Regions from separate parts of the Streptomyces sp. NPDC026589 genome, predicted to be linked through region 2. Evidence: riboswitches for the same ligand, from Rfam matches in the RefSeq annotation. Region 2 holds a riboswitch; the other holds the start of a gene.

Region 1 (10,484 bases), on a different contig from region 2:
GCACTCGTCGCGCTGCTGCTGCCGGCCGCCGTGTGGCTGAACCTCTTCGGCGGGCTGCTCACCGACAAGTCCCACCCGGGCGGCGACCTCACCGTGGTCAGCCACAACGTCGGCGCCGACAACCCCGACGCGGCGGGCACCGCACGCGCCCTGGCCGCCTCCGGTGCGGATGTGCTGGCACTGGAGGAGCTGGACCCGGCGGTCCGGAGGACGTACGAGAAGGAGCTGGCGACGACGTACCCGCACCACACGGTGCTGGGCACGGTCGGCGTGTGGAGCGGGCTGCCGCTGTCGGACACCCGCCCGGTCGACGTCGAGATGGACGCCGGACCGCTGGGGGACGCGAAGCCCGACGACGTCAGACTGGAGTACAACCGGGGGCTGCGCACCACGGTGGCCACGGACCACGGGCCCCTGGCGGTGTACGTGACGCACCTCGGATCCGTACGGGTGAATCCCCGGGCGGGCCTCTCGTCGGGCCAACGGGACGCCGGCGCGCAGTCGCTCGGCCGGGCCGTCGCCGCCGAGCGGAACGAGCGGGTGGTGCTGCTCGGCGATCTGAACGGAACCCTGGACGACCGCGCGTACGCGGGCATCACCTCGCGGATGCGATCGGTGCAGGAGGCGGCGGGCGACGGGTTCGGCTTCAGCTGGCCCGCCGCCTTCCCGGTGGTGCGGATCGACCAGATCCTGGTCCGGGGCGTGGAGCCGGAGAGCTCGTGGCTGCTGCCCGCGACCGGCAGCGACCACCTCCCGGTGGCGGCCCGCATCAGCTGGTGAACACCGTGGAGGCATCCGGACTCATCCGGGCCTCCCTCCCGCCTCGGGGAGGGCGACAGAACCTTCCGTGTGCCGCTGCCGTTCACCCTCCGCCGGGGGAGGGGGAACGCACGCGCTAGGCTGCGTTCCGCCACGGGGGAAGTCCGGTCGAAATCCGGCGCTGACCCGCAACGGTAGACGGAGCCTCCAGGCTCCGTGAGCCCGATCACCCGTGGCCGAGAAGGCTCCTGACGATTCGCCGTGGACTGCGAATGGGCGCTGCGCGGGGCGGCCGCCGTCCGGGGCCGCTCCTCATCGCGCGACGCACGGCCCGAGGCGAAAGCGACCGGCCTGTGGCCACGTCACTCGACCGCATACCCTCCAAGCCGTCGCGCCCCGCGTACGTCGGCACCGGACCGGCTCCACCCCGGCGCGTACCCCTGCCGTTCCTCCTGGCCGGCCTGTGCGCGGCCCTGCCCCTCTCCCTCCTCTGCGGGGCGGCACTCGGGGCGTCGGGGCTCTCCTGGGCGGAGGTGACGCGCTACCTGTGGGCAGGGCTGACCGGCGGGGCCATCGGCCCCGACGAGGTCCCGGCCTACACCATCGTCTGGGAACTGCGCCTGCCACGAGCCGTGCTGGCGGCCGTCGTCGGGGCCGGCCTGTCCGCCATTGGCGTCGCCGTCCAGGCCATGGTGCGCAACGCGCTGGCCGACCCGTTCGTCCTCGGTATCTCCTCGGGCGCGGCGGTCGGCGCCAACGCCGTACTCATCTTCGGTGCCTTGGGGGCGCTGGGCATCTGGGCGCTGTCCACGGCGGCGTTCCTCTCCGCGCTCCTCGCCATGCTGCTCGTGTACGCGGTGGCCCGTACCGAACGCGGACTGACCCCGCTGCGGCTCGTCCTGACGGGGACCGCGATGTACTACGGGTTCTCCGCCGTCACCACGTTCATGGTGTTCGCTGCCGAGCGCGGGGAAGCGGCCCGCTCCGCGATGATGTGGCTGCTCGGCAGCCTGAGCGGGGCCAACTGGGCCGCCGTGCCGATCGCCGCCGGAGCGGTGCTCGCCGGCCTCGCGCACCTCGGCTGGTCGGCACGGCGCCTGAACGCCCTCGCCATGGGCGACGAGACCGCCGCCGCACTCGGGGTCGATCCCGGGAGGCTGCGCAAGGAGCTCTTCCTCGTCTCCGCGGCCGTCACCGGGGCGGTCGTCGCGGTGAGCGGAGCGATCGGCTTCGTCGGCCTGATGGTCCCGCACGCCGCACGGATGCTGGTCGGCGCGGACCACCGCCGGCTCCTGGCCGTAGCCCCTCTGGCGGGAGCCGTCCTGCTGATCTGGGTGGATGTCCTCTCGCGCGTGGTGCTGGCACCGGCCGAGCTGCCGGTGGGCGTCCTCACCGCGGTCATCGGCGTTCCCTGCTTCATTCTCCTCATGCGCCGGCGCTCCTACTCCTTCGGAGGCATCTGATGCGGATCGACATCGACGCGCTGACCGTCGAGATCGCCGGTGCACGGCTCGTGGACCAGGTCACCCTGGGCGCGGCCGACGGGCAGCTCGTCGGCCTGGTCGGTCCCAACGGCAGCGGGAAGTCGACCCTGTTGCGCTGTGTCTACCGGGCCCTGCGCCCCTCGGCCGGCGCCGTGAGGATCGGCGGTGAGGACCTTCACGCCCTGAGCACGCGGGAAGGCGCCCGACGGCTCGCGGCCCTTCCGCAGGACGCGGTCGCCGAATTCGACTTCACCGTCGCCGAGATCGTCGCCATGGGGCGGCTGCCGCACCAGGGGCCGGTGGCGCGGGCATCCGACGAGGACCGCCGCCTCTGCGACGAGGCGCTGGCGGGGGTCGGCGCGGAACACCTGGCCGAACGCGGCTTCCTCACCCTCTCCGGCGGTGAGCGGCAGCGTGTCCTGATCGCCCGCGCCCTCGCCCAGCAGCCCCGGGTCCTGGTGCTCGACGAACCCACCAACCACCTGGACATCGCCCACCAGTTGGAGGTCCTCGCCCTGGTCCGCGGCAGCGGCCTGACCGTGCTCACCGCCCTGCACGACCTCAACCTCGCGGCCCTGCACTGCGACCTGGTCCACGTCATCGACAGCGGCCGGATCGTCGCCTCCGGGGCCCCGTACGAGGTCCTGACCACCGAGCTGCTGGCCGATGTCTTCGGCGTACGGGCGCACCGGGTCGCGCATCCGGAGACCGGCGCGCTCCAACTGCTCTTCGACCTCCCTCCCGCCCGCCCCACCTCCTGAAGGAGCCTCGACCACCATGCCCAACCCCCTGCGTCCCGCGGCGCTCGTGCTCGCGGCCGCCCTGGTCCTCACCGGCTGTGGAGCGGACGTCACCTCACAGGCCGACGGGAAGGACCGCACGTTGGAGGCCGACCGCCACTATCCGGTGACCGTCGAGAACTGCGGGGAGAAGAAGACGTACGACAGGGCCCCGCAGCGCGTCGTCACCAACGACACCGGCATCACCGAGATCATGTTCGCCCTCGGGCTGGAGGACCACATGGCCGGGTACGTGATGCCCGACGACAAGGGCGACATGACGTCCGTCCCCTGGAAGGACGGCTACAAGAAGACCAAGTGGCTCTCCAAGGAGCGGATCAACAAGGAACTGGTCCTCGACGCCCGCGCCGACCTGGTCTTCGCCGGCTGGAACTACGGGTTCAACGAGGGTGAGGGTTTCACCCCCGCCGAACTGGAGCGCGTGGGCGTCGACTCGTACCTGCTCAGCGAGTCGTGCCGCAACGGGCAGGGCAAGGCCCGCGGAGTCATGCCCCCGCTCGAAGCGCTCTACACCGACCTGCGGAACCTCGGAAAGATCTTCGACGTCGAGGACCGGGCGGACACCCTCATCACGTCGTTCCGCGAGGAGGTCGCCGACGCGCGGGCGAAGGCGCCCGAGGGCGGCGACCGCCTCCGCGTCTTCCTGTACGACGACGGGAAGGACAAGCCGTTGACCTCGGGTGCGTACGCCGGACCGCACGACATCATCACCAAGGCCGGCGGCGACCACATCATGAAGGACCTCAAGGACAGCTGGACGACGGTGGGCTGGGAGACCGTGGTCGACCGGGACCCCGAGGTCATCGTCATCAACAACTACGGGGACACCGGAGCGGACGAGAAGCGGAGGTTCCTGAAGTCCTACAAGCCGCTCGCCGGTGTATCCGCGATTCAGAACGACCGGATCGTCGTGCTCGACTACGTCGACCTGGTGGAGAGCCCGCGCAATCCCGCGGCGATCAGCTCGCTGGCGGAGGAGCTGAGGGAGTTCGCCCGGTAGGTACGCCCGCCGCGTGAAGCGGGGCGGGCCCGGCCCGGGGCACCTCCCGGGCCGGGCCCCGCTCGGTCGGCTCAGCCGTTGAACGTGTACGGATCGGGCCCGGTGCGCTCGCCCCGGTCGAGGGCGGCGATCTCGCCGATGTCCCCTTCGGTGAGCTCGAAGTCGAAGAGTGCGAAGTTGTCCTGGATGCGCTTGAGCGTCACGGACTTGGGGAACACGATGTCCCCACGCTGCAGGTGCCAGCGCAGCACCACCTGCGCGGGGGTCCTGCCCAGCCGCTCGGCGATGCGCGTGACCGTCGGGTCCGCGAGCACCTTGCCCTGGGCGATGGGCGACCACGCCTCCGTGGCGACGCCGTGTTCCGCCCCGAAGGCGCGCAGGACGTTCTGCGTGAGGTACGGGTGCACCTCGATCTGGTTGACGGCGGGCACCACCGTGCTGTTGTCCAGCAGCCGCCGCAGGTGGTTCTCCTGGAAGTTGGAGACCCCGATCGCCTTGACGCGTCCGGACCGGTAGATCTCCTCCAGGGCCTTCCACGTCTCCACGAAGTCCCCCGAACCCCCCGGCAGGGGCCAGTGGATGAGGAAGAGGTCCAGGTGATCGAGGTCCAGTTCCTCCATGGAGCGGTCGAACGCCCGGAGCGCCTCGTCGGGTGCGTGCGCGCCGTTGTTCAGCTTGCTCGTCACGAAGACGTCGGCGCGGTCGAGTCCCGATGCGCGGACCGCCTGGCCGACCTCCTTCTCGTTGCCGTACATCTGCGCCGTGTCGATGTGCCGGTAGCCGGTCTCCAGGGCGGCCAGCGTGGTCTCACAGGTCTCGTCCGGCGGGATCTGGAAGGTCCCGAAGCCGAGCTGGGGGATCGTCACACCGTTGTTGAGCGTGATGGAGGGTACTGGGGGCATGGTTGCTCCTTGCTGTGTCGAAGCCTCGGAAGGCGGTGTGAGAGGTACGGGTGGCGGGGCCGCCGCTCAGCCGGCGATGCCGCGGAGTTCGGCGTCGGGCGGCAACACCCGGACGAGCTTGCGGTTGACGAACTCCCGCATACCGAGCTTCGACAGCTCCCGGCCGTAGCCGGACCGCTTGATCCCGCCGAACGGCAGATCGGGCTGGGTCGAGGTCGGGTGGTTGACCCAGACCATGCCGGTCTCCACCCGCTCGGCCACCCGGCGGCCCCGCTCCACATCCGCGCAGAAGACGGATCCGCCCAGGCCGTACTGGCTGTCGTTGGCGAGCGCGACGGCTCCGTCCTCGTCCTCGACCCGGTAGATCACCGCGGCCGGGCCGAACAGTTCTTCCGCGTACGCACGCATGCCCGGCTTGACGCCGGTGAGGATCGTCGGCCGGACGAAGGCTCCGGGACGGTCGATCCGGTCGCCGCCGGTCAGCAGCTCGGCTCCCTGCTCCACTGTTTCGCGGATCTGCTCGACCAGGCCGGAGGCGGCCCGTTCGGACGAGAGCGGCCCCAGCGTCGTCGCCTCGTCGGCCGGGTCGCCGGGCTCCAGTGCCTCGAAGGCGCGTCGCATGCGCTCCACGAAGTCGTCGTAGACGTCCGCCAGCACGATGAACCGCTTCGCTGCCACGCAGCTCTGCCCGGTGTTCGCCATCCGGCCGGCTACCGCGGCGCCGACCGTACGCTCCAGCCCCTCACCGTCGAGGACGATGAAGACATCACTGCCACCCAGCTCCAGCAGGCTGGGCTTCATGTTCCGCCCGGCCCGCTCGGCGACCTGGGCCCCCGCGCGTTCGCTGCCGGTCAGCGACGCGCCCTTCACCACCGGACTGTCGATGATGCGGGAGATCTCCTCGTGGCTCACGAACAGGTTGGTGTAGACGCCCTCGGGCGCGCCCGCGTCACGGAAGAGCACTTCCAGGGCCAGGGCGGACTGCGGGCAGATCCCGGCGTGCTTGACCAGGACGGTGTTGCCCAGGACCAGGTTGGGTCCCGCGAAGCGCACCACCTGATAGAGCGGGAAGTTCCACGGCATGACGCCGAGCAGGACTCCGAGCGGCTCGTTGACGAGGTACGCCTCCCCCTCCTCGACGTCGAGAGGTTCTCGGGCCGCGAAACCGGGCCCGTGCTCCGCGTAGTACGCGAGGATGGAGGCGGCGAGATCCACTTCTCCCCGTGCCTCGGAGATGAGCTTTCCCATCTCCAGGGTGATGAGTTGCGCCAAGGTCTCCTTGCGCTCCCTCATCAGCCCGGCAACACGGCCGACCAGCTCGGCACGCTCCTCGACGGGCCGCTTCCGCCACGCCTCGAAGGCACCGTCGGCTGTTTCCAGCGCCGCGTCGACTTCCCGACCCTCGATGGCCGGGAACTCCGCGAGCGTTTTCCCGGTGTACGGATTGACGGTGGCGAACGAACTCTTGCGCTGCTCCGACATGGAATCTCCAGAACGACGATTTTGGTGCAGGGGCGGAACGATGCGCTCCGCCTTACTGCGGGGTACCCGACTGGGCAGGCAGAAAACTGCCTATAAGCACCTATATCGGTAAGGGTGCACTCACGCAGAGTCGTGGAACCGCAGGCTCGCGCTCTCCTGCCCCGCTTCGCCCTCTCCGAGGCCCTACGGGAGGTCGACGGGAACGCCCAGCAGGTCGGCCGCGGTGGTGAGGGCGTCGCCCAGCGGGAGAGCGATACGGGTCAGGGCGTGCCGGTCGCCCCGGGTCGGGTCCCTGTTGACGATCAGCACCGGAACCCCCGCCCGTTCGGCCTGGCGGACGAACCGGAGCCCGGACATCACCGTCAGCGAGGAGCCCAGGACCACCAGGGCGCTCGCTCCGCGGACCAGTGCGCGGCAGTGCTCGACCCGCTGCGGGGGCACGGACTCGCCGAAGAACACCACGTCCGGTTTGAGGACGCCGCCGCAGACCGCGCAAGGCACCACGCGGAAGTCCCCGACCTGCTCGTCCGTGAGATCGGCGTCCCCGTCCGGGTTCATCGAGGCGGCCACCGGCGCGAAGCCCTCGTTGGCCTCCTCCAGCCGGCGTGCCAGCTCGGCGCGTGGGCTGAAGGCGTCGCAGGACAGACAGACGACCCGGTCCAGACGGCCGTGGAGGTCCACGACGTCCGCGCTGCCGGCGGCCTGGTGCAGGCCGTCGACGTTCTGGGTGATGACACCCGACAGCAGCCCCTGGCGCCCGAACGCGGCCACGGCCCGGTGCCCGGCGTTGGGCCGGGCGCGGCCGAACGTACGCCAGCCGAGATGGCTGCGCGCCCAGTACCGGCGACGGGCCCCGGCGTCGGCGGTGAAGTCCTGGTAGGTCATCGGGGTGTGGCGGCTCAGGCTCCCGCCCTCGCCCCGGTAGTCGGGGATGCCCGACTCCGTGGAGATGCCCGCACCGCTCAGGATCAGCACACCGCCACCGCCCAACGCCTCGACGGCCGGCTCCAGGTCCGTGGTGCCCGGCAGGGGCTCCTCGGTGGAGGTCCAGCTCAGGGTGGGTCGCATGCGCATGTCCTCAGGGTACGGAACATGCCCCCGATGGCGACGATGCCGGGCGACGGGGCCGCGGGGGCGACCCGATGGGACGAAGGGCCCGGGCCGAAGATCCCGGCAGGGTGCGTTTCCGGCCTCATTTTGTGACAGGTGCATGATCAAGCTGTGATCGCGGCATAGCTTCTGCGGCCCCGGGAGGACAGGCCACCGGCCCTTGTGTCCCTACGGTTCGCGGTGACCGTCCTCCCACTCCCTCGGCTCCGCGCGGAGCCGAGCCCCCATGAGAGTGAAGGGACAGCAATGCTGGAATCCAGATGGCTCAAGGCAGTCGGTGTCGCCGCGGCGATCACCCTGGCCACAGCTACGGCGGCGCAGGCCGCTCCCGCGCCGGACCCGGCGGCGGAGCGCACGTCGGCGGTGGTGACGCTCCGGTACGACGACAGCCGGGCAGGCGGCTGGGAGTCGGCGATCGCGGCAGGGGTCGCCTCGTGGAACTCCAACGTCGACAACGTCAAGCTGGTGGAGGCCGCACCCGGTGCGCGCGCCGAGATACAGATCGTGGCCACCAGCGGCTGGCCGCAGGCCACACTCGGCCCGGTCCGGCCCGGTGGCCAGGTCAGGGTGGAGCTGGGCAGCCAGGCAGTCGCCCAGGGCCACGACAAGACCCGTATCGCCGCTCACGAGATCGGCCACAGTCTGGGGCTGCCGGACACCAAGCCCGGTCCCTGCTCCCAGCTGATGTCGGGATCCAGCGCCGGCATCAGCTGCAAGAACGCCGTACCGAACGCGGCCGAGCAGTCCCGCGTCGAGTACGCCTACGCGGGCGGTCTCGCCTCGCGTGTGCCGGCGGACGGACGCGTCCTGGTGGACGCCTCGTAACCGGTCGTACGAGGACACGCGAGACGCCGGCCCCGTCCTGAACCGGCGGCGGGCCACCCCGTTCCCGGCCGGCCCGCCGCCGGAACCCGGGAACGGGGTGACACGCCGGTCCGCCCCGGTGTCAGCTGTTCCTTGGCGTGAACGGTCCGTCGTGGCCGAAGGCGAGGCGGGCGAAGCATTCGGCAATGCGCCGATGGGCGGCCGGGTCCGGGTGCAGGTCGTCGGGGAGCGGAAGCTCGGCGTGGTCGCTCTCGCCGTAGAGGCGGAGGCCGTCGAGGTAGTGCAGATGGGGGTCGGTGGCGGCGCGGTCCGCGACGATCCGGGCGAGCTCGTCGCGGATGACCGTGAGGGTCAGCTTCCCGGCGGCGCTCTCCGCGGGGTCGCCCATGGCCACGAACCGGAGTCGCCCCTCGCCCGTCGCGCTGTAGTCCGGGGCGCAGGGACCCGGAGTGGTCTCGTGTATGGGGCAGTAGATCGGCGAGACCACCAGCAGGGGCGCGGTGGGGTGGCCTTCACGGATGGTGTCGAGGAAGCCGTGCACCGCCGGGCCGAACGCGCGCAACCGCATCAGGTCGGCGTTGACGAGGTTGATGCCGATCTTGACGCTGATCAGGTCGGCGGGGGTGTCGCGCATGGTGCGGGCGGTGAACGGGTCCAGCAGGGCGCTGCCGCTGAACCCCAGGTTGATCAGCTCGGCTCCGCCGAGGCTCGCGGCCAGAGCGGGCCAGGTGCCGGTCGGGGTGGTGGCGTTGGACCCGTGACTGATGGAACTGCCGTGGTGCAGCCAGATAGGCCGGCCGCTCGGCCCGGGGCTCCGGAGCGGTGCGTCGGTACGCAGGGCGACCAGGAGCGTGGTCTCGTTGTGGGGCAGCCAGATCTCGACGTCCTTCTCCTCGGCCGGCAGCCCGGTGAACCGGAGCGTTTCCATGGGGCCCGGCCGGGTCCGCGAGGTCATCGAGGCCAGATCGATGGTGAGCGTGTCGCCGTCGGGGGCACTGGCCCGGGCGGCGGGGCGGCCGTCCACGAGGAGCTCGTACACGCCGTCGGGGCGCGGCGGCGCACCGGGATAGACCCGCTTGGTGGCCACCACGTCCAGCTCGACGGCGGTGGCCCGGGTGCGGAACGCCAGCCGGACCCCGGAGGGCTGTGATTCGGCCATGGCCAGCTGGCCGTCGGGAATCTGCCGCCGTGCCCGCTCGGGCAGCCGGTGCGGCAGCATGCCGCGCCCGGTCCGCTCCAGGTCGAGCACGCCCCGCAGGATGTCGGTGCTGATGGGGGTCGTCGTCCAGTCGTGCCGGGTGGTCATGTTCTCGGTCTTCTCGTTCGTCGAGGGGCGGGAAGCGGGGTCACGAGGGGCGGGTCAGGAGGGGGCGGGCCAGCTGCGCAGCAGGGAGTCGAGCGCGTCGAGAATCTCCGTCCAGCTCTCCTGGGAGTCGGGGGAGCTGTGGCGGAATCCGCCGGCCGTCTCCAGTCCCACGTAGCCGTTGAAGAAGCTGCCCAGGAGGCGCACCGCGTGGGTCTGCTGGAGCTCGGTCAGGTCGTAGTCGCGCAGGATCGCCCGCATCATCCGGGAGTGCCGGACGCCGGCGCTCGCGGCCGCCGCGTCCGCTTCGAGCCGGAACCCGGCCGCGGCGAAGCGCCCCGGGTGCTGGAGGGCGTAGTCGCGGTAGGCGTTGGCGAAGGCGCCGAGCGCGTCCCGGCCCGCCCGCCCCGCGAGTGCCGCCGACGCCTCGTCGGCGAGTTCCTCCAGGGCCAGCAGGGCGATCTTCGTCTTGAGGTCATGGGCGTTCTTGACGTGCGAGTACAGGCTCGCGGTCCTGATGCCCAGCTTCCGGGCGAGCTCCGACGGGGTCACCTGCTCGAAGCCGATCTCGTCCGCCAGTTCGGCCCCGGCCCGTACGACGCGCTCCGCGGCCAGTCCTGCTCGTGCCATGCGACCCTCCGAACGCTCACCTGCGATTGGCTAAGAAAATATATGTTTGCCTAATAGGATTAGGCAAATTAGCGTGAGTTCCATGAAGCCCCTGACCGAGCAAGAGATCCGTACCGCCTTCGTGAACTGCACCAAGGGCGAGGCCAAGCGCCTCTCCGTTCCCCGTGACCTCGCCGACCGCCCCTGGGG
Region 2 (10,484 bases):
CCGGGGCAGCGCCCCGGCTCGCCGGACCACCCGCACCCGTACCCGCGCCGGCCCCCGGCGAGGCGGGCGCCCCCGGCGGCACGAACGGCAACCCCGCAGGCGCACCCTCCTCGATCAACCGCCACAACGCGTCCGTGTCCGCGTGCTCCTCCACCAGATCCCCGAGCCGATCCAGCTGCTCCTCCCGCAACACCCCGAAACTCGTGTCCGGCGCCGGCACGAACCGCCGCCCGGCGGCCCGGGCCACCTCCACCAGGAACCGCCGCCGGAACGCGTCGCTCTCCAGAGACCCGTGCCAGTGCGTCCCCCACACCGCCCCCACCCGGCACCCGTCGAGGAACGGCTCCCCGCCCCGGACATCGGCCACCCCGTGGTGGATCTCGTACCCCTCCACCGGCTCGCCGAGCGCCGAACCGACCGGCCGCGCCAGCGTCTTGTCCCGGTCGAAGCGGATGCGCACCGGCAGCAGCCCGAGCCCGTCCACGACGCCGGCCCGCGACTCCACCTCGTCCTCGATCCGCTCGCCGAGCACCTGGAACCCGCCGCAGATCCCCAGCACCGGCCGGCCCTCCGCAGCCCTCCGCACCAGCGCGTCCGCGAGGCCCCGCTCGCGCAGCCAGGCCAGCGCCTTCACCGTGCCGCGCGTCCCGGGCACGATGACCAGGTCCGCGTCGGCCAGCTCCTCCGCCCGGTCCACGAACCGCACGACGACGCCCGGTTCGGCGGCCAGCGCGTCCACATCCGTGAAGTTCGACATCAGCGGTACGGCGCAGACCGCCACCCGCAGCACGTCCTCGCCGCGCGGGGGAGCCACGACCGACTCCCGCACCGCACCCCGCAGGGACACCCGCAGACCGTCCTCCTCGTCGATGCCGAGCCCGTGGGCGTACGGCAGCACCCCGTACGTCCGCCGCCCGGTCAGCCCGTACAGCATGTCCAGGCCCGGCTCCAGCAGCGAGACGTCGCCCCGGAACTTGTTCACCAGATAGCCCGCGACGAGCGCCTGGTCCTCCGCGCTCAACAACGCCGTCGTACCGAAGAAGGAAGCGAAGACCCCGCCCCGGTCGATGTCCCCGACCACCAGGACCGGGAACCTCGCGGCCCGCGCGATCCCCATGTTCACGATGTCCGTGCGCCGCAGATTGATCTCGGCCGGGGACCCGGCTCCTTCGCAGATGACCGCGTCGTACGTGGCCCTCAGCTCCTCCAGACAGTCCGTCACCGTCCCGAGCAACGCTTCCTGCCGCCCCCCGTGGTACCCCCGGGCGCTCATCTCTCCCACCGGCCTGCCCATCAGCACGACCTGGCTGGACCGGTCGCTGCCGGGTTTCAGCAGCACCGGGTTCATCAGCGCCGTCGGCTCCACCCGGGCGGCCTGCGCCTGCATCGCCTGGGCCCGGCCGATCTCCGCGCCCTGCCGGGTCACGAAGGAGTTCAGGGACATGTTCTGGGCCTTGAAGGGCGCGACCTTCACGCCCCGGCGCACCAGCCACCGGCAGATGCCCGCCGTGACCACGCTCTTGCCCGCGTCCGATGTGGTCCCCGCGACCAGCAGCCCGCCGCTCATACCCGCTCCCGTTCCCGTACCGCGTTCCGTGCCGGACCGTTCATGACCGCCCCCGACCCCGCTGCCGCCCTGCCGACGACCGTCCCGCGACCACGCGGCCCGCGACCATCCGCCCCGCCACGCACACGCCGAGGGCCAGCGCGCTCACCCGGCGCGACAGCCGTACCGCGCGTTCGATGTCCGCGCCCCGCACGTCCCGCCCGGACTCTCCGTTCAGTACCGGCCGGTGCTCGACGCGCCCCGCGTACGCCAGGGTCCCGCCCAGCCGCACACCGAGCGCCCCCGCGAACGCGGCCTCCACCGGCCCCGCGTTCGGGCTCGGGTGACGCCCCGCGTCCGCCCTCCAGGCGTGTACGGCCTCCCGGGGCCGCCCGCCGCCCGCTACGGCCAGCGCGGCCGTCAGCCGGGCGCCGGGCCACCCCGCGAGGTCGTCCAGACGGGCCGAGGCCCAGCCGTAACGGCGGTAGCGGGGTGACTTGTGGCCGACCATCGCGTCGAGCGTGTTCACCGCCCGGAAGCCGACGAGCCCCGGCACCCCGCCGATCGCCCCCCACACCAGCGCGCCGACGACGGCGTCCGAGGTGTTCTCGGCGACCGACTCGACGACCGCGCGGGCGATGCCCGGACCGTCCAGGGAGTGCGGATCGCGCCCGCACAGACGCGGCAGGCGCTCCCGCGCCACCTCCAGGTCCCCCGCGGCCAGGGCGCCGCCGATGGCGCGGGCCTCCCGCCCCAGTGACGTCCCCCCGACGACGGACCAGGCGGTGGCGGCGGTCAGCGCGACGGCGAGCGCGGGGCGTCCCCGGACGGCGCGCGCGGTCAGCGCTGCGGCCCCCACGGCGCCTCCGGCGCAGACGAGGGTGTGCAGCGCGCCCCGGCCCCGGCCGTCACGCCACAGCAGGGACTCCACCCGCGCGGCGGCGCGGCCGAATCCGGCGACGGGGTGGCCCCGGCGGGGGTCGCCGAGCAGGGCGTCGGCGATCAGCCCGGCCGTGGCGCCGTACGCGAAAACGCGGTCGGCACGCATGGCTCAGCCGGTCGCGGGGAGAGGTGCTCCGGCGCGATGGGCTGTCGTGGGAGGCACAGGAAGCGGCGCACGGCGGCCGGGCATGGCGTATGTCCTCACTCAGGGTCCGCGCCCTGGTTCGACGTGACCGGCGACGAGAGTCTCCTGGCTTCCGGATCCGCGGTTCCCCCGGCCTTCCAGCCCGCGCGAGCGGGCCGTGACGTTCCGTGTGGGGGAGCGCTCCCCGGTGACAGTGGCGGGACCGCGCCGGATTCGCACCGGCTTCCTCTGCTGTCGCCGTAAATGGCTCCGGCAGTCCACCACGCCCCGCGAACAACCGTCAACTCGCTGTTGACCTGCGAGGCTCCATTGTGCGCAGACACACATCGGGCCGGACACACGAGAGTGTGTCCGGCCCGAAGGGGTGCGGGGTGCGGGGTCAGGCGACGATCAGGTAGATCCCGTACGTGACCGCCGCCACGCACGCCGCGAAGCAGGCGTACGCGCCGGTGCGCGCCAGCGCGACCGATCCTCCGGAGGCGCTGCCTCCGGCCGTGGCGGACTGCTTGGAGAGGGCGACGATGCCCAGAGTGAAGAGGCCGACCAGCGCGACGGTGACCACGAGGCTGACACCGAAGACGGAGGCGAGAGCTGCCCAGTCGATTTTCATGCGGATCTGTCCTTACACCTTGGCCGGCGGCCGGGCCGGGTCGTCGGGCGCCGAGGCCGGGAGGGTGGTTGCGAGGTCGGCGGCCGGGCCGCCGACGGGCGGCGGCTGGACCGCCGCCATGGCGGTGGTGACGATGCCCTGGGGCTCGCCCTCCCCGTCCGTGTCGTTGACGTTGGTGTGGTCGACCGGCTGGCGGCGCGAGGCCAGCCAGATGGCGAACGAACCGCCCACCAGGATGACCGCCGTGACGGCGATGCCCCAGGGGCCCTGCTTGGTCAGGAACTCGGCGCCCGCACCGATCAGACCGGCCGCCGGGAGCGTCAGCCCCCAGGCGACGAACATCCGGGTGGCGGTGGACCAGCGGACCACGCCCCCCTTGCGGCCGAGGCCCGCGCCCATGACGGCACCGGAGCAGGACTGGGTGGTGGAGAGCGAGAAACCGAGGTGCGAGGAGGCCAGGATGACCGTCGCCGCGCTGGTCTGGGCGGCGAAGCCCTGCGGCGGCTGGAGGTCGGTCAGTCCCTTGCCCATCGTGCGGATGATGCGCCAGCCGCCGAGGTAGGTGCCGAGCGCGATGGCCACACCGGCGGAGACGATGACCCACATGGGCGGGTTGGAGCCGGGGGCGAGGACGCCGCCGGTGACCAGGGCCAGCGTGATGATGCCCATCGTCTTCTGGGCGTCGTTGGTGCCGTGGGCGAGCGAGACGAGACCGGCGGAGGCGATCTGTCCGGCCCGGTAGCCCTTGGCCGTCGACTTCAGCTGTCCCTCGTCGGTGACGTTCCGGTTGATCCGGTACGTCAGCCGCGTGGCGAGCATCGCGGCGAGGCCGGCGACCAGCGGGGCCGCGATCGCCGGGAGCAGCACCTTGGTGACGACGGTGCCGCCGTTGATCGAGGACCAGCCGGCCGACATGACGGCGGCGCCGATCAGTCCGCCGAACAGGGCGTGGGAGGAGCTGGAGGGCAGGCCGACCAGCCAGGTCAGGAGATTCCACAGGATGGCGCCGACGAGCGCCGCGAAGATGACCTCGGTTCTGATGCCGTCCTCGTTGACGATCCCGCCGGAGATCGTCTTGGCGACCTCCACCGACAGGAACGCGCCGATCAGGTTGAGAACGGCGGACATCGCCACCGCTGTCTTGGGCTTCAGAGCGCCGGTCGAGATGGTCGTAGCCATCGCGTTGGCGGTGTCGTGGAAACCGTTCGTGAAATCGAACACGAGAGCTGTCACGACCACAATCGCAAGCAGCAGCGTGATGTGTTCCATTTACCCAGGCAATCGTTCGACGTCAGTGGCACATGGACCGTAGGCAACCTGGATGAACGGAAGATGAACTGGGCAGGGCGCTGCGGTGACTCCAAACGGAGTGGGTTCCCTCCGCTTGTGTCCGGGAGGGGCCGCATGGTGCCTGTGGGGCGGGGCGTGGGCTGCTCTTTGCCACTGGATGGCGAACATTTTGAACGGCTGTTCGGCACCCGGAAGAGACCTCCGTCACCTCTCATGTGACGTTCCGGTTGCGCCTCTTGACCCCTACGCTCGCCCCATGAGCGAGCAGCACTCGGAATCCGTCGGGCGGACCTGGCTGGACGTCGTCGCGACCGCCCGCCGCAGCGCGGCGGACGGCCTGGTCGTCGGCACCTCGGGCAACGTGTCGGCCCGCGTCGGCGACCTGGTCCTGGTCACGCCCAGCGGGGTGCCCTACGACCGGCTCGGACCCCACGACGCGGTCGGCGTGGATCTGGAAGGCCGACAGGTCCTCGGCGACCTCGGTCCGACCAGCGAACTCCCCCTCCACCTGGCCGTCTACCGCTCCACCGACGCTGCCGCCGTGGTGCACACCCACGCCGTGCACGCCACCGCCGTCTCCACCCTCGTCACCGAGGTGCCGCTCGTCCACTACGCCGCCGCCATCCTCGGCGGCCCCGTCCGCACCGTCGCCTACGCCCGCTACGGCACCCCGGAACTGGCCGAGGCCATGCTCGGGGCCCTGGAGGGCCGCACCGGCTGTCTGCTGGCCAACCACGGCACCGTCACCTACGGCGACACGCTCGACCAGGCCTACGAGCGCACCGCCCAACTGGAGTGGCTCTGCCGCCTCTGGCTCACCGCGAGCTCCCTACCCGGCCGCACCCCGTCCCTGCTCGACGCGGCCCAGCTGGACGAGGTGACGGAAGCCCTCAAGGGATACGGCCAGCCCGGCTGACCCCCGCCTGCCCCGAGCACCCGCGTGAACCACCGGGGCCCGGGCCACGGCACGGGACCGGACCCGGCCCGCGTCCGACCCGGACGGCCCCGCCCACTGGCAGCCCGCCTCCCGCCCCACGACACTGAAGCGGTGCGCCCGGTAACCGCGACGGCAACGGCCGTCACCACGATCCTCGGCGTCGGTGCGACAGCGGTCGCGGCCGGCCGGTACGCCAGCGACGTCGCCCTCAAAGCGACGCCCGGACGTCCCCTCCCCGCCGACCGCAGACTCACCGTGCACGCCACGGCGGCCGGACAGGTCACCCTGACCCGGTCCTTCTCGGCGCTCAGGCCCGGCACCTACGGCCTGTCCGGACCCGGCGTCCACGCGGTCGTCGGGCCCGTCGTCGAAGGGGCCTCCCAGGCCGCCGACACCGTCGTCCGCAGGCTGGAGAGCGTCGGCCGGGGGCTCCTCGAACCGGGCGCGAAAGTGCGGCTCACCCCCGCGCTGTACGACGGCGACCCGAGCGCCGACCTCGGCCTGGACCACCAGGAGGTCGCGATCCCCGGCGAGCTGGGCGCCCTGCCCGCCTGGTACGTCCCCGGCGCCCGCGACACCTGGGTCATCACCGTGCACGGCCTCGGCACCACCCGGGCCCACCCCATGAACCTGATGGGGTTTCTCCACGAACAGAGCTTCCCCGTGCTCGACCTCGCCCACCGGGGCGACCCCGGAGCCCCCCGCCCCGCGGACGGCCTCGGTCACTTCGGCGCCTCCGAGTGGCGCGACCTCGACGCCGCCCTCCGCTGGGCCCTGCGCCACGGGGCCCGCAACGTGATCGTCCACGGCTGGTCCACCGGCGCCACCATGGCCCTGTACGCCGCGGTCGAGTCCCCGCTCCGCGACCGGATCAGCGGCCTCGTCCTCGACTCCCCGGTGCTGGACTGGCAGGTCACCCTGCGCGCCCTGGCCGCGGCCCGCGGGGTCCCGGCCGTCCTTCTGCCGCTCGCCGTCCGCGCCGCCCAGGGCAGGACCGGGATGAACGCCGCCCCGCTGCTGGAGACCTCGGCGCCCGCCTCCCTGCGCACCCCGACCCTGATCCTGCACGGCCCGGACGACACCATCGCCCCCTGGGCCGCCTCCCGCGAGCTCGCCGCCCGACGCCCGGACGTGGTCAGTCTCCACGCCGTACCGCAGGCTCCGCATGCGTCGATGTGGAACGCCGGCCCGGCCCGCTACGAGGAGACCCTGCGACGCTTCCTCACACCCCTGATGTGAGCCGATGGGGTGAACTCTCCCGCTTGCCGCCGCACCGGGGGAACCTTTCCCGTACCGGCGAAACGCCTTCCGTTTGGGCTTTCGGGCCGTCAGGGGCAAGACTGCTCCCGTGACGTCCCGTACTCCGCGCGACTCCAGGCTGCGACTTGTCCGCCCGCGACCCCTCGCCACCGCCCGCAAGGCCGTGACGACCCGGCGTACCAGGCCGGCTCCCCGGCCCCCCGAGGGCACCCCGCCCCGTACGGAACTGGCGCGCCAGGCCAGGACGGTGCTCGCCGACGCCGTACGCATCGCCCACTGGGCGGCGGGCACGCCGGGGCCGGGCACCGCCGCTCCGCTCGCGGCCCACGCCCTCGAACGGGCGGCCACCGCTCTGGAACTCTCCCCGGCGCAGGTCCGCGCCGGCTGGGACCGGGCCCGGCTGGCCGGACTGATCGAGCTGCACGGCGACACCGCCCGCCCCGGCTGGCGGCTGCGCGCCTGGGACCGGGACGACTCCGCCGTGCTGCGCGGCTGGGTGGCGCTCTTCGACGCCTGGTCGCTCGTCCACGCCGCACCCGCGGACATCGAGGCGGGGGCGGTCGCCGAAGCCGTCGAGGCCGTGCCCCAGGTGCTCTCCCTCCTCCAGCTCTCCGCGGGGCCCGTCACCGTCCCCGCCCTGCTGGACCTCCTCGGCCAGCGCGTCGCCGAACTCCAGGAGGAGCGCTGCGAAGTGCCCCTGGGACCCGGCAGAACCGCGCCCGCCGCCCCGGTGGAGACCCCCGCCCGGGCAGCGACGGCCGAGAACGGCGCCGGACCCGCCCGGAGCGCCGACCTCAACGCCCTGCTGCTCGACTGGGCCCTGGAGGGCCTCGCCGCCGTCGGGGCGCTGACGCTCGGCAAAGGGCAGGCCACCCTCACCCCGCTCGGCAACTGGGCGGTCTGGGTCAAGCTGGAACAGATCTGCGTCGCCGCCCAGAGCCCGGCCGGAAACATCGAGCAGTCCGCCGCCGACATGCTCCTCGGCTGCGCCCGGCTCACCCCCGGCCCGGCCCGCGCCGAATACCGCGCCTGGCTCGCCGCCCGCACCGTCGGCAGCGCCGTCGCCGAACTGCTGGCCGTCGCCCGGGGCGAGGACGCGCTGCTGCGCGGACTGGCCTTCGAGGCGCTGAGGGTCGTCGGCGCCCCCGCCGAACCCGAGGTCCGGGCCTCGCTCGCCGAACCCTCGCTGCGGCCCTACGCGCTGCTCTGGCTCGCCGAGTACGAGGGCAACGACCCGGACGACGCCCCGGACGTCCTCAGCCGCGAGGAGGCCACCTGGCTCTGGGTCGACACCGCGGCGGCCGTCGCCGATCACGGCGAGACCGCGCTGCTGGTGCGCCACCTCGACTCCGCGGTCCAGGGCACCGTACCGGCCCTGCTCGACGAGGTCAGGGCCGTCGGCCATCCGCGCACCGTCCAGGTCCTGGTCGCCCTGGCCGCGGCCCACCCGGACCCGGCCCTGGCCAAGGCGGTCCGCCGGGCCGCCTTCCAGGTGCACACCGGAGGAGCCTGACCCGGGCCCCGGGTGGCCCCGGGGCCCGCACGAAACCCGACCGCGGCCGCGCCGGGGAGCCGCCCGGCCCGCTCAGCCGGACCCCGGGGCGTACGTCCCGAAGCTCCACACGTTGCCCTCGGCGTCCCGCGCCATGTAGTCCCGGGAGCCGTAGTCCTGGTCGGTCGGCTCCATGAGGATCTCCACGCCGAACTCCTTGGCGCGGGCACAGTGCTCGTCCACCTCGTCCACCACCACGTACACCCCCGCCGGGCCCGCGCCCGTCATCGCCCGCGCGAACAGTCCCTCGCGCCCCTTGGAGCCGAGCATCACCCTGCCGTTGCCGCAGGACAGCTCGGCATGCAGCACACTGCCGTTCTCCCCTTCGTAGACCGCCTCCTCGGTGAAGCCGAGGCCCTGCGTCAGCGTCCTGATCGCCGCCTTCGCGTCGTCGTACAGGATCGTCGGGTAGATCGTGGGAACGCCGCTCGCCCCGCCTGTCATCGCACTCACCTCTCCCGGTGTCGCGTCTGCCGTCCGGACCCTATGGATGTGATCTGCGTCTCAGTCTGCCACCGGGTACTGACAATGCCCTCCGGGATCCGGTCCTCGCCGACCACCGCCGCGTCCAGGCGGGTGCCGCCCCGAGCCGGATGTCGAACGGTTCGTCCCGACGAGCGCGCGGAAAAGAAGTTGCGCACCGCCAGTAGAATGGGCCGTATGGCTTTCCTCCTTGTGCATTAGCGGCGTCGAGAGACCTCCGCCCTCGTCCCTCCGCCGTCCAAACTGCCCTGGAGTTTTTCCGTGATCACCGCTTCCGGCATCGAGCTGCGCGCCGGCGCCCGCATCCTCATCGAGTCCGCCTCCTTCCGTATCGCCAAGGGCGACCGCATCGGCCTCGTCGGCCGCAACGGAGCGGGCAAGACCACCCTCACCAAGTGCCTCGCGGGCGAGGGCACCCCCGCCGGGGGCACCATCACCAGGTCCGGTGAGGTGGGCTACCTCCCGCAGGACCCGCGCACCGGCGACCTCGACATCCTCGCCCGCGACCGCATCCTCTCGGCCCGCGGCCTCGACACGATCCTGCGCAAGATGCGCGAGAACGAGGACCGGATGGCGAACGGGCAGGGCGCCACCCGCGAGAAGGCCATGAAGAAGTACGAGCGCCTGGAGACGGAGTTCCTCACCAAGGGCGGGTACGCCGCCGAGGCCGAGGCCGCCACCATCGCCGCCGCGCTCAGCCTGCCCGACCGGGTCCTCGGCCAGCCCCTGCACACGCTCTCCGGTGGTCAGCGCCGCCGCGTCGAGCTGGCCCGGATCCTCTTCTCGGACGCCGACACCCTGCTCCTGGACGAACCGACCAACCACCTCGACGCCGACTCCATCGTCTGGCTGCGCGACTACCTCAAGTCCTACCGCGGCGGCTTCATCGTGATCTCCCACGACGTCGACCTGGTCGAGACGGTCGTCAACAAGGTGTTCTACCTCGACGCCAACCGCTCCCAGATCGACGTCTACAACATGGGCTGGAAGCTCTACCAGCAGCAGCGCGAGGCCGACGAGAAGCGCCGCAAGCGCGAGCGCCAGAACGCCGAGAAGAAGGCCGCGACCCTCAACGCGCAGGCCGACAAGATGCGCGCCAAGGCCACCAAGACGGTCGCCGCCCAGAACATGGCCAAGCGCGCCGACCGGCTGCTCTCCGGTCTGGAGGCCGTCCGGGTCTCCGACAAGGTCGCCAAGCTGCGCTTCCCCGAGCCCTCGCCCTGCGGCAAGACCCCGCTGATGGCGGAGGGCCTCTCCAAGTCGTACGGCTCGCTGGAGATCTTCACCGACGTCGACCTCGCCATCGACAAGGGTTCCCGCGTCGTCATCCTCGGCCTCAACGGCGCCGGCAAGACCACGCTGCTCCGCCTGCTCGGCGGCGCCGAGAAGCCCGACACCGGCGAGATCATCGAGGGGCACGGGCTCAAGCTCGGGTACTACGCCCAGGAGCACGAGACCCTCGACCCGGAGCGCACGGTCCTGGAGAACATGCGCTCCGCCGCCCCCGACCTCGACCTCGTGGCAGTCCGCAAGACGCTCGGCTCCTTCCTCTTCTCCGGCGACGACGTCGACAAGCCCGCGGGCGTGCTCTCCGGCGGCGAGAAGACCCGCCTCGCCCTCGCGACCCTGGTCGTCTCCTCCGCCAACGTGCTCCTGCTCGACGAGCCGACGAACAACCTCGACCCCGCCAGCCGCGAGGAGATCCTCGGCGCGCTGCGC

What was found. Region 2 has a riboswitch for cobalamin ahead of AB0F29_RS05590 (cobalamin biosynthesis protein). Riboswitches for the same ligand answer to the same signal wherever they lie in the genome.
Positions count from the first base shown of each region.
Region 1: linked by a shared signal. The riboswitch ahead of AB0F29_RS34735 (iron ABC transporter permease) and the one ahead of AB0F29_RS05590 (cobalamin biosynthesis protein) in region 2 are both predicted to bind cobalamin.

Region 1 covers NZ_JBEZYG010000028.1:42,284-52,767, reverse strand. The annotation lists gene AB0F29_RS34740 (endonuclease/exonuclease/phosphatase family protein) at 1-780, shown strand, start outside; cobalamin riboswitch at 884-1,012, shown strand; gene AB0F29_RS34735 (iron ABC transporter permease) at 1,113-2,222, shown strand; gene AB0F29_RS34730 (ABC transporter ATP-binding protein) at 2,222-3,004, shown strand; gene AB0F29_RS34725 (ABC transporter substrate-binding protein) at 3,021-4,043, shown strand; gene AB0F29_RS34720 (aldo/keto reductase) at 4,115-4,945, opposite strand; gene AB0F29_RS34715 (NAD-dependent succinate-semialdehyde dehydrogenase) at 5,012-6,427, opposite strand; gene AB0F29_RS34710 (NAD-dependent protein deacetylase) at 6,611-7,501, opposite strand; gene AB0F29_RS34705 (snapalysin family zinc-dependent metalloprotease) at 7,784-8,362, shown strand; gene AB0F29_RS34700 (GDSL-type esterase/lipase family protein) at 8,484-9,668, opposite strand; gene AB0F29_RS34695 (WHG domain-containing protein) at 9,723-10,295, opposite strand; gene AB0F29_RS34690 (FBP domain-containing protein) at 10,378-10,484, shown strand, end outside.
Region 2 covers NZ_JBEZYG010000002.1:573,127-583,610, forward strand. The annotation lists gene AB0F29_RS05585 (cobyric acid synthase) at 1-1,567, opposite strand, end outside; gene AB0F29_RS05590 (cobalamin biosynthesis protein) at 1,608-2,594, opposite strand; cobalamin riboswitch at 2,732-2,863, opposite strand; gene AB0F29_RS05595 (hypothetical protein) at 3,013-3,243, opposite strand; gene AB0F29_RS05600 (inorganic phosphate transporter) at 3,256-4,512, opposite strand; gene AB0F29_RS05605 (class II aldolase/adducin family protein) at 4,790-5,449, shown strand; gene AB0F29_RS05610 (alpha/beta fold hydrolase) at 5,582-6,709, shown strand; gene AB0F29_RS05615 (hypothetical protein) at 6,894-8,243, shown strand; gene AB0F29_RS05620 (VOC family protein) at 8,316-8,726, opposite strand; gene AB0F29_RS05625 (ABC-F family ATP-binding cassette domain-containing protein) at 9,027-10,484, shown strand, end outside.